Regions from separate parts of the Rothia sp. P7208 genome, predicted to be linked through region 3. Evidence: predicted binding sites of a transcription regulator. Region 3 holds the regulator's gene; each other region holds the start of a gene.
What was found. The regulator HrcA, encoded in region 3, represses chaperone genes, less so after heat shock. The targets are predictions, from matches to a motif close to TTNGCACTCGNNNNNNNCGAGTGCNAA.
Positions count from the first base shown of each region.

Region 1 (5,139 bases), on a different contig from region 3:
TCATGCACGGTTGAAAACATTGTGGTGGATTGCGCTAGTAACTTTAAGCGGGCTGAGCACTTACCACGTGTACACCTTTTTCTTGGGAGAAGGTGCAGGGCGCGGTAATACGGCGGTAGCAGCTTTCGTTATTGGTATGGTCAGCACATATTTGGCATACCGTCTGCACGCCCCACAAGCCATATTTGCGATTCCGTCTCTAACATTCCTCCTACCTGGTTTGTCATTATTCCGAGGTATGTACTCTTTTACGGTAGAGACCGACACCCTCAACTCAATGCCCGGCGTTATCACCGCTGCCGCAATTATTGTTGCGATGGCTTCAGGTGTTGCGTTGGGGCATTACCTCATGCAGTGGCTGATTCAACGTTTCGGGCGTGAACGAGAAGATCTTTCCACAACCGTCTTTGACCGTTAGCCTAACGTTTTAGGGCGCTATAGGTGTTGACGACGGAAGTCGCCAATCAATAGGCTCTGCTCCTTGTTGAACTAGCAATTCGTTTGCTTTTGAGAAGGGTCGTGATCCAAAGAATCCGCGTGATGCCGATAAAGGTGATGGGTGTGCTGATTCGATACAGGGGTAGGGTGAGATAAGAGTTTTCGTATTTCGTGCATCTCGTCCCCACAGTATGGCGACAAGCGGCTGTTTTCGTTGGACGAGAGCTTCAATTGCGCAGCTGGTGATATTTTCCCACCCTCTATTTCTATGAGATCCGGCTTCTCCTGCACCAACAGAAAGTACACGGTTGAGAAGAAGTACTCCTTGCTGCGTCCACGCGCTGAGGTCACCATGTTCTGGCGGGGTAATGTTCATATCGGAGGATAGTTCGCGGTAAATATTTTGAAGTGAACGTGGGATAGGGCGCACTTGCGGGTGTACAGAGAAAGAAAGTCCCATGGCGTGCCCTATGGTGGGGTACGGGTCTTGTCCGATGATGAGGACTTTAACTTGTGCTAGCGGTTCTTGGAAGGCTCGGAAGATTTGTTGTGACGGCGGTAGTGTGCGTCGTCCAGCTTGGTGTTCTTGACGTAAAAAGTCGCCCATGGCACGGATATTGTGTTCTACTGGGGCTAGGGCTTCAGCCCAGTCTGGAGACATAATTTCTTTAAGGGGTAAAGCGGGCATGAGATTCCGTTCTCACCGTTTGAATGGTTGCTATGCGTCATGATATGTGTGCTATTTGGCAGAACACATAAGATACAATGGGATTTTTTATCATACCGGGTTAGGAAAGATGGGGGAGTGATATGTGCGAAGATACTTCTGAGTTGTACGCTTCTCAGCATACTCCTGATACAGGGCTAACAGAACAAGAAGAAAAGATGATTGCTTTAGAGAAGCAGCGTTGGCGTTATCCTGGGACGAAAGAACGAGTGATTCGAGAACGTTTAGGATTAAATCCAACAGCGTATTATCAGATTCTTAACGAACTGATAGATTCTCCACGTGTCATTGCTCAGGAACCAGCGTTGATCCGTCGGTTAAGGGAACAACGCGACAATTCTAAGCCCTGAATTTTCGGTGTCTTGAGCTCTTTATGATGATAGTCCACGGAAAATAAAAGGGTTTTTAGGTTGTAGCCTGTGTACTCTAGATGGAAGAACTATTGCTTGTAGCTATCGGAGATTAATGTGAACTCGTATCCTCATGATGAATTCGACGACGTACCTGAAAATTCAAAACGTCGTGGTGCTTATCGTGGTGAGCCTCTAGGTAATGCTCATGCTACGAGGCAGACTCTTCTGATTGTTGTTGCTGGTGCGCTTGCGCTTCTGGTGGGTGCAGTAATGTTTGTGGTTCAGCCACGCACTCTTTCTCCGGTGGCTTCTGAAACAGGCTCTGCGAGCGCTACTGCTTCAGAAAGCGCTGTGACTCCAACTTATGCTCCTACTGACCCTGCTGATATTAAGGTTGAGGTTTATAACTCTTCGGCCTATACGGGTGCTGCTGCAGAACTGACTCAGCGTGTGGAGGCTTTAGGATACCCTGTGCCCGTGACAGAGAATTGGAAGGGTACGCCTGTATATGTTTCGACAGTGTTTTATTCTGCCGGTTATGAGCAACAGGCTAATACTTTGGCTGATGCGTTAGGTATTGGTTATATTCAAGAGCGTTCTTCTGGTTCTTCCCCGTTGTATGTTGTTCTTGCCTCTGATTATCTTCCTGCCGTTGCCCCGTAATCTGTGCGCTATGGGCGATTAAGTGTGTTTGTTCTTTCAAGAGGTTTGCGCTCTGTGCTTTGAGGTGTCAAAATTGTTGTTAGCACTCAAAGTCTCCGACTGCTAAATCCTAGTGCTAGATTCGCGGTAGGTAGCTTTGAGAATATCTACTTTCATCTTGTGAGATGTCTTTATAAGTTGTGAAGAGCATGGCTTATAGAACATCGTCCGTCGCGGGCACAACTGAGAGAAAAATACTTTCTTAGTCCAGGAGGGATTAAGCATAATGGCAAAGCTCATTGCTTTTGAAGAAGAGGCACGTCGTGGCCTTGAAAAGGGTCTGAATACCCTAGCAGATGCTGTGAAGGTTACTCTCGGACCTCGTGGTCGTAACGTTGTTTTGGAAAAGTCTTGGGGCGCTCCCACGATTACCAATGATGGCGTTTCTATCGCTAAAGAAATCGAACTCGAAGATCCATACGAAAAGATCGGCGCAGAGCTGGTCAAAGAAGTTGCTAAAAAGACCGATGACGTTGCTGGTGACGGTACCACTACTGCAACTGTTCTTGCTCAGGCACTTGTTCGTGAAGGCCTCCGCAACGTTGCTGCTGGTGCAGATCCTCTCAGCCTCAAGCGCGGTATTGAGAAAGCTGTTGAAGCAGTTACCGCTGAACTTCTTTCTTCTGCTAAAGAAGTTGAGACTGAAGAAGAAATCGCTGCAACCGCATCTATCTCTGCTGGCGACACCGAAATTGGTAAGCTCATTGCAGAAGCCATGGAAAAGGTCGGCAAAGAAGGCGTCATCACTGTTGAAGAGTCCAATACTTTTGGTCTAGAGCTTGAGCTCACCGAAGGTATGCGCTTTGATAAAGGATTCCTCTCCGGATACTTCGTCACTGACCCAGACCGTCAAGAAGCAGTCCTTGAGGATCCTTATATTCTCATTGTGAACTCCAAGATCTCTAATGTGAAAGATCTTGTCCCTGTTCTTGAGAAGGTTATGCAGGCTGGTAAGCCACTTCTTATCATCGCAGAAGATGTTGAGGGCGAAGCTCTTGCACTACTGGTTTTGAACAAGATGCGTGGTTCTATCAAGTCTGTTGCTGTCAAAGCTCCTGGCTTTGGCGACCGTCGTAAAGCTCAGATGGCAGATATCGCTATCTTGACTGGTGGACAGGTTATTACCGAAGAAGTCGGTTTGTCTTTGGACCAAGCAACTATTGACCTTCTTGGCTCTGCACGTAAGGTTGTTGTTACTAAGGACGAGACCACCATCATTGAAGGTGCTGGCGACGCAGCTGCTATTGAAGGTCGCGTAGCTCAGATTCGTGGCGAGATTGCTAACTCCGATTCTGATTATGACCGCGAGAAGCTTCAGGAGCGCTTGGCTAAACTTGCCGGTGGCGTTGCTGTTCTCAAGGCTGGCGCTGCAACTGAGGTTGAACTCAAAGAACGTAAGCACCGCATTGAAGATGCTGTTCGTAACGCAAAGGCAGCTGTTGAAGAAGGCATTGTCGCCGGTGGTGGCGTTGCTTTGATTCAGGCTGGCACTAAAGCCTTCGAGAAGCTTGAACTCACCGGTGATGAGGCAACTGGCGCAAATATCGTCAAGGTTGCTATCGACGCACCGTTGAAGCAGATTGCGACCAACGCTGGTCTAGAACCCGGTGTTGTTGTTGATAAGGTTCGCGGTTTGCCTGCTGGTACCGGTTTGAACGCTGCAACCGGTGAGTACGAAGACCTGATGGCTGCTGGCATCAACGACCCTGTTAAGGTGACTCGTTCTGCGTTGCAGAACGCTGCTTCTATCGCTGGTCTCTTCTTGACCACTGAGGCTGTTGTTGCTAACAAGCCTGAACCTGCTGGTGCTGCACCTGCTATGGATCCTGGTATGGGCGGCATGATGTAATTTTTTCAACGATATGTTGAAAATTCTTTGTAGGGCGGTGCTCCGATACTTTACTGGTATCGGGGCACCGTCTTTTAGCATGGGAAAGGGAAAACCCTCAGACCTTGTGGCTGGTTTCTTCCTCTTAGAGAAGGAAAAAGCGGGAATTAAAGAGTACTCTGAACGTACGATGGATTGATGAAGGAAGAACAATGAGTGCAGTCATCATTATTACAGGTGCTTCTAGCGGAATCGGATATGACGCGGCAGTGAGCTTAGCTCAGCAAGGGCATCGCGTGTACGCTGTGGCTCGGCGGGTTCAGCTGATGGAGCCGCTGAAACAATACGGTGTGACGCCACTATATGCTGATGTGACGGATGAAGAAACTATCAATAAAGTGGTGGATTTCGTCCTAGCTGAAGCGGGCCGTATTGACGTGCTCATCAATAATGCCGGCTATGGGATGTACGGTGCGATTGAAGATGTCTCCTTAGCCGAGGCTCGACACCAATTTGATGTTAATGTTTTTGGGTTAGCTGCCTTTACTCGTGCTGTTCTTCCTGCGATGCGTGAAGCAAAGCGCGGAAGAATTATTAATGTGTCTTCTATTGCTGGACGTTTAACCACTTCATTTGGTGGTTGGTATCACGCTACAAAATATGCTTTAGAAGGGCTCAGTGATAGCTTGCGTATGGAGCTTGGACCCTTGGGTATTGAGGTGGTGCTCATTGAGCCTGGTGCTATTGCTAGTCAGTGGAGTGATGTGGCAATAGAGAATTTGGAGAGGGTTGCTGAGGGTGGAGCCTATGAGAATTCTGCTCGGGCGACTGCAGAGCGGATGCGTCAGCTTTATGCTCGGTGGGCTTCTGATCCTCAGGTGATTACTCGTGCGTTGGTACAAGCTGTCTCAGCTTCTCGTCCGAGGACTCGTTATGTTGCTGGTTTTGGGGCGCGTCCTCTTCTTTTGGCTCATTCTGTGTTGCCTAGCCGGTTGTGGGATAAACTCGCTCGCGGGAAATAATTTTCCTCAAATTCACAAAGTTGTAGCGATTTATGAAATATTAAGGCAAGAACCAACGACGAGATTCCT
Region 1 is NZ_JBLXXW010000001.1:406,817-411,955, reverse strand. Features, by position in the region: gene ACN084_RS01915 (threonine/serine ThrE exporter family protein) at 1-418, shown strand, start outside; gene ACN084_RS01910 (uracil-DNA glycosylase) at 428-1,126, opposite strand; gene ACN084_RS01905 (DUF3263 domain-containing protein) at 1,249-1,515, shown strand; gene ACN084_RS01900 (LytR C-terminal domain-containing protein) at 1,633-2,181, shown strand; gene groL (chaperonin GroEL) at 2,447-4,069, shown strand; gene ACN084_RS01890 (oxidoreductase) at 4,261-5,070, shown strand; gene ACN084_RS01885 (MATE family efflux transporter) at 5,019-5,139, opposite strand, start outside.
Region 1: the regulator HrcA is predicted to act here: its motif matches at 2,261-2,287, upstream of groL (chaperonin GroEL).

Region 2 (5,139 bases), on a different contig from region 3:
ATAATAATAGCGTCCAAACCATAGCGTGCCGCACGCCATTTATTCTCTTGAACATGCCAAGGCTTGAGGGCTTCTAATCTTTCTCCCTTATCAAGCTTTCGTGAGAAAGATTCAACAAGACATTGGGTTAACGCTGCGATAGCAGCAATATCTTTGAGCGAAGACAACCCATCGCAAATACGCATCTCCACGGTGCCATAATGTGGTACTGGGCGAATATCCCAACGGTTTTCGCTCGGATCATCGATGACCCCTGTATGGAGCATATCTTGTAGGTAATCTTCATAATCTTCCCAACTATCGAAGTGGAAAGGGAGTCCTGCTGTTGGAAGCTGCTGAAACATTAAAGCTCTTTGGCTGACATAACCAGTATCTACTCCTTCCCAAAAAGGGGAAGAAGCTGATAAGGCAAGTAGATGAGGGTAATAGGTGGTGAGCCCATCGATAATAGGTAATGCTTTGTCTCGAGAATTGACGCCAACATGTACATGAACACCATAAATAACCATCTGTCGCCCCCAATATTGGGTACGGTCTAGCATCTTGAGATAGCGTTCTTTGGAAGCTACTGGCTGGTCAAGACTACGTGAGAATGGGTGTGTTCCGGCAGAGAAGAACTCTATCCCTAACTCGTCAGTTATCTGTTGAAGAGCCAATGCTCCTTGACGTAACTGTTCTATGGCTTCTGCCACGGTTGTGCAAACTCCGGTGACAAGTTCTAGCGTATTATCGAGGAACTCTCCCGTGAGGTGAGGGCCCTGAGCACTGTCCAATAATTCGGGGTTTTTTTGCTGTACTAGTGCTAGCACTTCTTGCGCTCGAGAGCATAGCTCTTGTGTTTGAGCGTCGACAAGGGCAAGCTCCCACTCTACCCCTAATGTGGATGGTGCGGACGGCGCGAAGGGAATCATCGTTCTCCTACCTGTGATGGTGTTTTTCCATGGTAGGTCAGAAAAGACGGATTACGTACTTATGACGTCATAAAGGTGAGACAGCCAACGCTAATCGTCGAGAAGTTTTACCTTCTCCAATACGCGTTAAAATGAGTGTTCCATGGTGCCCTTTCCCCGATTTTTTGGTATTTTTTTGGGCTCCAAGGAGTTTGATACGTAGCTGTTCAGGAGAAATATCTACTCCCCGTTTTTTAACGGTGAGTGTCGTGATGCTATTTTCACGTACCCAGCGTTTGAGATGTTTGTCGTTAATCGGGAGTATCTGTTCTACACGGTATCCTTTAACGCCTCGTATCTGCAAAGGATGTGAACTTGTCAGATACGCAATATGTTCGTCAATAAGTTCTGCGTCGGTGGTACGAATAATTTCGCTGAGAAGATGCGCACGAATTAAAGCACCGTCTGGCTCATAAATATATTCTTTGACCTCATACAGCGGTTCAGATGCTTGTTGCTGGCTGTGAGATTCATGGTAAGGGCTAGAAACCTCAGTGACAACTGACGGCTCAAAAGGGTCACTATCAAGGACGAGCGCGCTTCTTTTAACGTGAGGTTGTGCTAACGCGTTAAACCACAGCACGACTTCAACAACAGACCCATGATGGCTAATCCACTGTGCTTCACATTCTTCAGGTATTTGATCGTGGGGGATAGCTGGCCCCATTTTGACGCCCATGGCGATTCCTGTTTGTGCTAATTCTCGGATGAATGATAGAGGTGGAGAAAAATCTTCTGCGTCAAAAGTCCGTGATTGTGTTTTACCCTGTTGCACTGTTCTTCGTGCCGGATCAAGCCATAACGCATCAATAGGGCGACCAAATATATGAGGAAGTGCCTTTAGCTCGAGTTGTTGCACATCTGCACACAAAACCTGTGCTGTTGGAAAATCAGCAAGATTATATTGAGCGTAACTAGCTGTTTGCTCGTCGATATCTACGGCAGTAACGGCTAACCCTGCTTGAGCGAAACAGAGTGCATCAGCACCAATACCACACCCAAAATCTGCAACAGAATGAACTTTCGCTTGTACAAAACGTTGTGCATGTACCATCGCGACAGCTTGGCGCGTAGCCTGCTCATATCCAGCTTCACTGAGAAGCATGTGATGAGCTCTATCCCCAAATTTTTCGGAAGCTTTCGTTCTATTTTTTGCTTGAGCTAAAATCCTGCGAACACTTTCTGCACTGAAACCTTGTGCCCGTAATTGTGTTGCATAATTGAGAGCTTGACTCGTATGGTAAGGGACGAATTGGGCAATTGCTTCTAACTCTTCTTGAGTTTCTTCAACTGCTGGTGCCGGATGTACAGAGGTGCTCATAGTCGTCAGTGTCCTTATATTGGGCTAGAACTCATATTATAGATGCGCTGTGTGCGAAACTGGCGGGTTTTCTTGACCTTCTCTAGGGTACGGCTCTAAAGTTTGTGTTAGCACTTAAGAGCTGACAGTGCTAATTATTCTTGAAAAAGTATCGGCACCGCGACGACGACACTTTCTCAAAAGCACCATTTAGCTCAAACATCAGAAATGTTAAAAGAACATCAAGGAGCAAAAATGTCCTCCATCAAACCACTCGAAGACCGCGTAGTCGTCCAGATTCTCGAAGCAGAACAGACCACCGCATCCGGACTTGTTATCCCTGATACCGCTAAAGAGAAGCCACAGGAAGCAAAAGTTATCGCAGTTGGTCCCGGACGCACCGACGAAAAAGGCAACCGCATCCCCGTAGACGTAGCAGAAGGCGATATCGTCATCTTCTCCAAATACGGCGGAACCGAAGTATCCTTCGGCGGAGCAGACTACCTCATTCTCTCCGCACGCGACGTATTGGCTATCGTCAACAAATAATCTTTTCCGCACACAATACAAAGGAGCTAAGAATTCATGGCAAAACAGCTTGAATTCAATGATGCAGCTCGTAAGAGCCTGCAAGCTGGTGTGGATAAACTCGCAAACGCTGTCAAAGTGACGTTGGGCCCTCGCGGGCGCAACGTCGTCCTTGACAAGCAGTGGGGCGCACCTATCATTACTAATGACGGTGTATCTATCGCTCGTGAAATTGAACTAGAAGACCCATACGAAAACCTTGGCGCTCAACTCGCCAAAGAAGTCGCCACCAAAACAAACGATGTAGCAGGTGACGGTACAACTACTGCAACCGTACTCGCTCAAGCGCTTGTTTCTGAAGGTCTGCGTAACGTCACCTCTGGTGCCGCACCAGGAGAAGTCAAACGAGGCATTGAAACCGCCGTCCGTGCTGTCTCCCAACGGCTACTCGAAAACGCCAGAGACGTCCAAGGCGAAGAAGTCGCACACGTAGCGGCTATCTCAGCACAGTCCCCAGAAATTGGTGAACTTCTCGCCCAAGCTTTCGACAAAGTCGGACAAGACGGCGTCATCACCATCGAAGACGGTTCAACCACAGAAATTGAACTGGAAATTACCGAAGGTATGCAATTCGACAAAGGCTACCTCTCACCATCATTCGTCACCGACTCTGATCGTGCAGAAGCAGTCCTCGAAGATAGCTTAATCCTGCTCTACCAAGGCAAAATCTCAACAGTCGCTGAGATTATGCCACTGCTAGAAAAAATTGTTCAGGCAAAAAAGCCACTGACCATCATCGCAGAAGACGTAGACGGAGAAGCTCTTAGCACCCTCGTCGTCAATAAGCTTCGAGGAAACCTCAACGTCGTTGCCGTCAAAGCTCCTGGCTTCGGAGACCGCCGCAAAGCAATTATGCAAGACCTTGCAATTCTTACCGGCGGCACTGTGATCACCGGAGAACTCGGTATCTCCCTTGACTCAGTTACCCTTGACCAGCTTGGCTCAGCACGACGTATCACCGTCACTAAAAACAACACCACCATCGTTGAAGGTGCCGGAACCTCTGCAGACGTCGCTGAACGAGTCAGCCAACTCCGCTCAGAAATTGAGCGAGTCGACTCCGAATGGGACCGTGAAAAGCTCAAAGAACGCCTAGCAAAACTTGCCGGTGGCGTTGGCGTCATCAAAGTTGGTGCAGCAACCGAGGTCGAAGCAAAAGAACGTAAACACCGTATTGAAGACGCAGTGTCCTCAACCCGTGCAGCCCTTGAAGAAGGCATCGTCGCAGGCGGAGGAACAGCTCTCGTGCATGCGTTAGCAGCACTTGAAGGTATGACACTTGAGTCAAAAGACGCTCAAACCGGTGTTGAAATCGTCAAGAAAGCACTCGTCCAACCTCTACGCTGGATTGCTCAAAACGCAGGCGAAGATGGATACGTTGTCACCAGCAAAGTAGCTCAACTACCTGTTGGCTCTGGCTTTAACGCACGTACCGGCGACTATGAAGACCTCATCGCTGCTGGTGTTATTGACCCCGTCAAAGTAACACGCTCAGCACTAGAGAACGCTTCATCCATTGCCGCATTGGTACTGACAACCGAAACCCTCGTCGTCGAGAAACCAGAAACAGAGGACGAAGAAGAGAAATAAAATATTTTCTTCTCAGAACCTCTAACGGTACAGAAGAGCCTGTTTTAGCCTCCCGTATAGGGACTAAAACAGGCTCTTCTGGCCTCAAAAAGAACTTGTGTTTGCTCACAGTAGGCTTCGAAAAAATACTATTTAGGCAGACAATCGACTCCAGTTCCGGTAACGTTCAAAGGTCAGCACTCTCGTCAATCAGATATACACACAGAAAGAGAACTCTTTCATGGTTGCGCAAACACACACCAAATACCCGTTGAATAGGCGGTGGCTTAAAACCCAAGGTTTTCGCCCCGAAATTCAAGGCCTACGCGCATTAGCTCTCTTCCTCGTTGTCACCTACCACATCTGGTTCGGCAAAGTTTCTGGAGGCGTCGACGTCTTCCTCTTCATCTCCGCCTTCCTCCTCTCCCTCTCAACCTTACGTAAAATCAATGAGGGAAGACCGCTGGCCCTCATCAAATACTGGTTACACGTTTTTCAACGCTTACTGCCGGCTGCTGCCACCGTCATCGCAGGAACAGTAATCGCCGCATGGTTCTTCCTGTCCCCATCACGAATCATGGGCATCATCCACGATGGTATAGCTGCACTTTTTTACTTTCTCAACTGGCGTTTAGCATATAATTCAGTAGACTATTACGCCCAAGACGCAGCCACCAAAACACCTCTACAACACTTCTGGTCGCTGTCCATGCAAGGACAGATTTTTATCCT
Region 2 is NZ_JBLXXW010000001.1:168,506-173,644, reverse strand. Features, by position in the region: gene ACN084_RS00780 (glutamate--cysteine ligase) at 1-911, opposite strand, end outside; gene ACN084_RS00775 (THUMP-like domain-containing protein) at 979-2,271, opposite strand; gene groES (co-chaperone GroES) at 2,506-2,799, shown strand; gene groL (chaperonin GroEL) at 2,836-4,428, shown strand; gene ACN084_RS00760 (acyltransferase family protein) at 4,649-5,139, shown strand, end outside.
Region 2: the regulator HrcA is predicted to act here: its motif matches at 2,379-2,405, upstream of groES (co-chaperone GroES).

Region 3 (5,139 bases):
TTGGTTTATCTCCGGAGGCTGAGGTTACGACTGAGGCTAATCCGGATTCTGTATCAGAAAAAGATTTCGCGGTGCTTGCTTCAGGCGGGTTTACGCGTGTTTCTATTGGGATGCAGTCAGTTGTCCCTGAAGTTCTTTCGGTTCTTGAACGAACTCATACGCCAGAGAATGTTCCGAAAGTTGTTTCGTGGGCTTCTCACGAGGGATTACAGACTTCTGTTGATTTGATTTATGGTTCTCCTGGTGAGACGCTCGAACAGTGGAGACGTTCTGTAGAAGCTGCAATTAGTTACGAGCCTGACCATATTTCTGCGTATTCGCTCATTGTTGAAGATGGCACAAAACTTGCTGCTCAGATTCGTCGAGGCAAGTATCATATGCCAGATGAAGACCTGATGGCAGATATGTATCTTTTGGCAGAAGAACTACTCACAGAGGCCGGATACCACTGGTATGAGGTCTCTAATTATGCAAAGGCACCACGCTATCGGAGTACTCATAACTATTCGTATTGGCGTAACCAAGATTGGTGGGGAATTGGCCCTGGTGCACATTCTCATATTGCTGGTACACGCTGGTGGAATGTTAAACATCCCGTAACCTACGCGCATCGTCTTCGGCACGGAGATTCACCGGCAGCAGCTCGTGAAATTCTTGATCAAAAGACGCAGTTTTTTGAAAAGGTGATGTTGGAGCTCCGTACTGTTGATGGTATTCCCTATGAGACGTTATCCAAAGTTCATGGTACTGAAATTCTCAACCGGAAGCTTCAGTGGCTGCAAAATCAGGGACTTATTGACGATGAGCAGCTTAAACGCGGTGTTGTGGGGCTGACTCTTCAGGGGCGTTTATTAGGCGATGCAGTCACCAGAGAACTGCTTCCAGAATAATTTTTTTGCTTTCGAGGTGTTCTGATAAAACTGTGGGTGGTGTGCATCGCTTATAAGCGATGCACACCACCCACAGTTGATTTTTGACAGGATTATTTTTTCTTCTCTGTCAGTGAGACGATACGTTCAAAGAGAAAAGTATTGAATTTGTATTGGTAGGGGTTAGATCGGTTGACTTTAATTCCAGCACGTAAAGACATGAACGCAAGATACGTCCACGTCAATGCTGCGATGAGGCCAAATAGCCAACCAATTTTAGGTGTTCCAGCAAAAAGTACCGAAAACACGATGACGATAGAGGGCAAGAGGGTGAAATTAAATGCTTCACGAGCTTCTTGTTCGGCGAAAGGTCCGCGTCCTCGGTAGAGGTAAAGAATAATACCCGAGGGGATGCAACCAATGACGCCTCCAAAGTGGGCGAGGGTTGCGATGTTGCGATCCTGTTGGACCGTTAACTTGTTCATAGGTGTGGATGAACCCTCAAACTTAGAGTCAGGGGATACAACAGTTTTCAAAAAACACTCACTCTTCTAAAAGTTGCGAGACAGGCTAAATGATTACGAGATAAAAGATTACAATCCATTCTAGGTCTGATGTGTTCAATGTAGAAGAACTTTTGTGATCTTTTTCTTCACTTTAGTCGAGACCTTTGGCACAGCTAAACCTTTACTCAGGTGATTCCATCAGAAAATCGATTAATTGTTCAACCGGAGCTAACAGAGTAGGTTCTAAATCTTGATAAGAGTTCACTCGTCCTAGAATCTTTTTCCATGCCTGAGCAACATCTTCTTGACTCGTGCAGGGCAATCCTAGCCTTTTGAGTACACCTTTTTTCCATTCTTCTTCACGAGGAATAACTGGCCATTTTTTTATTCCTAGTCGTTGAGGGCGTACAGCCTGCCAAATATCGACAAAAGGATGTCCAACAATCTGCACGTTGTTCCTAGCACCAGGTATCTGTAACGCCTGAGCCACAATGCGGCTTTCTTTAGAACCTTCTACTAGATGGTCAACAAGAACACCTAATCGTCGGTGTGGTGCAGGGCAAAACTCACGAACAACATCAGGCAAGTCGTCAATACCGTGTAGAGGTTCTACCACAATACCTTCAACTCGTAGGTCATGCCCCCATACTTTTTCAACCAGTTCTGCATCGTGGATACCTTCGACCCAGATACGTGAGGCGCGGGCAACTTGTGCCGGCACATTCTCTACGGCAATAGATCCAGAGCGACTAATTTTAGGAACAGAACGAGTGGCATGTGCCCGTGGCGGTAGCACTTTGACAGGAGTTCCTTCAAGAAGAAAGCCAAATCCTAAGGGAAAAGTTTTAATTTTCCCTCGAGCGTCTTCTAATCCCACCATACCTTCAGCGCCGATACGCTCATACGTTTTAGCAATCCCAACCCAACCACTATGAACGTCTTCAAGGAGCATTCCTTGAACCAGATGAACTTCTTGTATCTCTGGTTGGCTTCTTTGGTGTAGTTGGTTGAGTTCTTGAGCACCCCACGCATAGTAATTTTCCATAGTAAGTATTTTATTCCATTAGCCCTGAGCGTACGCGCTAGGGTTTTAATAGGTTTCAGTACTACAGTTACATTGGCACTTAAAGTGCAGTAGTGCTAATTTCTCTCTAGTTCAAGGTAGGTTCCGTGACGCAATCTCGTCAGCATAAGATCCTCCAAGCAATCGTTGAGGACTATATCAGTTTCCGCGAACCGGTGGGGTCTAAAGCGCTCATCGAACGCCATCATTTAGGCGTTTCTAGCGCTACGGTTCGTAACGATATGTCTATCCTTGAAGAGCAGGGACTCATCTCAGCACCGCATTCGAGCGCGGGACGTATCCCCACAGAAAAAGGGTATCGTTTCTTCGTGGATGAGCTTTCTAATCCTCGTCCTCTTTCGACTGCGCAGAAACGTGCGATTCACCGTCTTTTAGACTCTTATGACAGTGTTGATGAAATACTTGCACAGACAGTTAAAATACTGTCGCAGCTAACTCAGCAGGTTGCGATTCTTCAGTACCCCTCTGCACCAGAGAATGTTGTTCGACATATTGAGCTAATACCTGTTGGAGAACATCATGTAACGGTAATGTTGATTAGCAACTCTGGGCAGCTCACCCAACGACTAGCGCAAGTTGAACGGTATAGGGAAGAAGAGCTTGAGCTGCTTCGAATTCGACTCATCGAAAAATGTCAGCAACAGAAATATCAGGTTGCACGTTCCCTCTTAGCTTCATTACCTTCCTCTCGTGATGTTCCTCATAGCCTAGAGAACGGGGTTCTTGATGCGTTAGGCCAGCTGCTTTCACCCAAAGATACCTCGAAACTTCTTATTGCTGGAACTTCGTATCTGGCGCAATCAACAGAAGATTTCAGCACCAGCATCGCACCCATCTTAGAAGCTCTAGAAGAACAAGTAACGATGCTGCATTTACTAGCTGAGATGGCTCAAGACCCACGAGGATACGCTGTCCGTATTGGCACAGAAAATAGTGCGGCCCCTCTGAGCGAAACGTCTATCGTTACTTCTGTATATAGTTCGCCTAGTTGTACCGCTAAGCTTGGGGTTGTTGGCCCAACCAGAATGGATTATGCAGGAAGTACAGCCGCAGTGCGAGCCGTAGCAAAATATCTTTCAAAAATTTTGGGTAGTTAGTTCTCAACGACTAGAATTTCTACAAAATACTTTCAACACATAGCAACACACGATAAGGATGATGTGAGTGAGCAGTCACTATGAAACATTAGGTGTTTCCCCTGATGCAAGCCCCGAAGAAATCAAAAAGGCATACCGTAAGAAAGCTCGTCAGCTTCACCCCGATATTAACCCCTCGGCAGAAGCAGCTGAAGAGTTCAAACGCGTATCACATGCCCACGATGTTCTCTCTGACCCTGATAAACGACGTATTTACGACCAGACCGGCAACGAAAACGGACAGGCACAAGGCGGATTCGGAGGCGCAAACTTCGGAGGTTTTGGCGGATTCTCGGATATTTTTGAGACCTTCTTTAACCAACCGCAACAGGGCCCTACAAGCCGAACACGTCAGGGTCAAGACGCTCGCATTACGGTTCGTATCAGCCTTGAAGATGCCGTATTTGGTGCAGAAAAACCTATTACCGTTGATACCGCAGTAACCTGCGAAAAATGTGATGGTGACGGTTGCGCTGAAGGAACAGCCCCTGTCACCTGTGACACCTGCCGTGGACAAGGATATATGCAACGACAAGTTCAATCTATCCTTGGAACTGTAGTACAGCCTGTCGCGTGCCCATCTTGTAATACTTTCGGCACTGTTATTCAAAGCCCCTGCCCAGAATGTTACGGCGAAGGACGAGTCCGAGAACGGAAGCCCATCACCATTAAAATTCCGGCTGGTGTTTCTTCCGGCGCGCGTATGCGTCTAGCCGGTTATGGTGAGGCCGGTACAGCAGGCGGACCAGCAGGAGACCTCTATGTGGATCTTCGCGTCAATCAACACGATACTTTCACACGTGAAGATGATGATTTACATGCCACCATCGCTATTAGTATGTCGGCAGCTGCCCTAGGTACAGAAGTCACTTTAGAAACTTTTGATGGTCCACAAACCGTAAGCATTAAAGCTGGTACTCAATCTGGAGATGTTGTCACGCTTAAAGGATTAGGAGTGACTCATTTTGATCGAGCAGATCGAGGTTCGCTCAAAGTTCATGTCCAGGTCAAAACACCGACGAATTTGACTGAAGAGCAACGCGAAATGCTTCAACAATTTGCTCAGAGCCGTCAAGAAGACCTCAAAATTAGTGAAACAGTACGTGAGAAGCACGGTTTCTTCTCACGTTTCAAAGAACGTTTCGACCGTTAAAAAGTATAAAGGATATTCTGTGACCTCACCTATTTTCTATGTTTCCTCTGATGAACTTCAGTCAGTAACTTCAGGGCAGCTTATCGCTGTGCAGGGGGTAGAGGGGCATCATGCTAAAGTCGTGAAACGTTTAGAGATAGGTGAGGCCATAGACCTTGCTGACGGTAAAGGTACACGAGCCGAAGCAGAAGTATTCTCATATCTTGAGGATGGGTTAGAAGTTCGTGTAAACACTATTTTGCACGAAGAACCATCAACCGAAATTATTCTTGTTCAAGCGTTAGCTAAACAGGATAGAGACATATTGGCGATAGAGACCGCCACTGAATTAGGTATTTGGGGAGTCATTCCTTGGAGCGCTGACCGCTCTATCGTTCGTTGGAAAAAAGAA
Region 3 is NZ_JBLXXW010000010.1:27,023-32,161, reverse strand. Features, by position in the region: gene hemW (radical SAM family heme chaperone HemW) at 1-890, shown strand, start outside; gene ACN084_RS08110 (DUF4870 domain-containing protein) at 983-1,354, opposite strand; gene ACN084_RS08105 (DUF3097 family protein) at 1,557-2,420, opposite strand; gene hrcA (heat-inducible transcriptional repressor HrcA) at 2,546-3,556, shown strand; gene dnaJ (molecular chaperone DnaJ) at 3,624-4,748, shown strand; gene ACN084_RS08090 (16S rRNA (uracil(1498)-N(3))-methyltransferase) at 4,768-5,139, shown strand, end outside.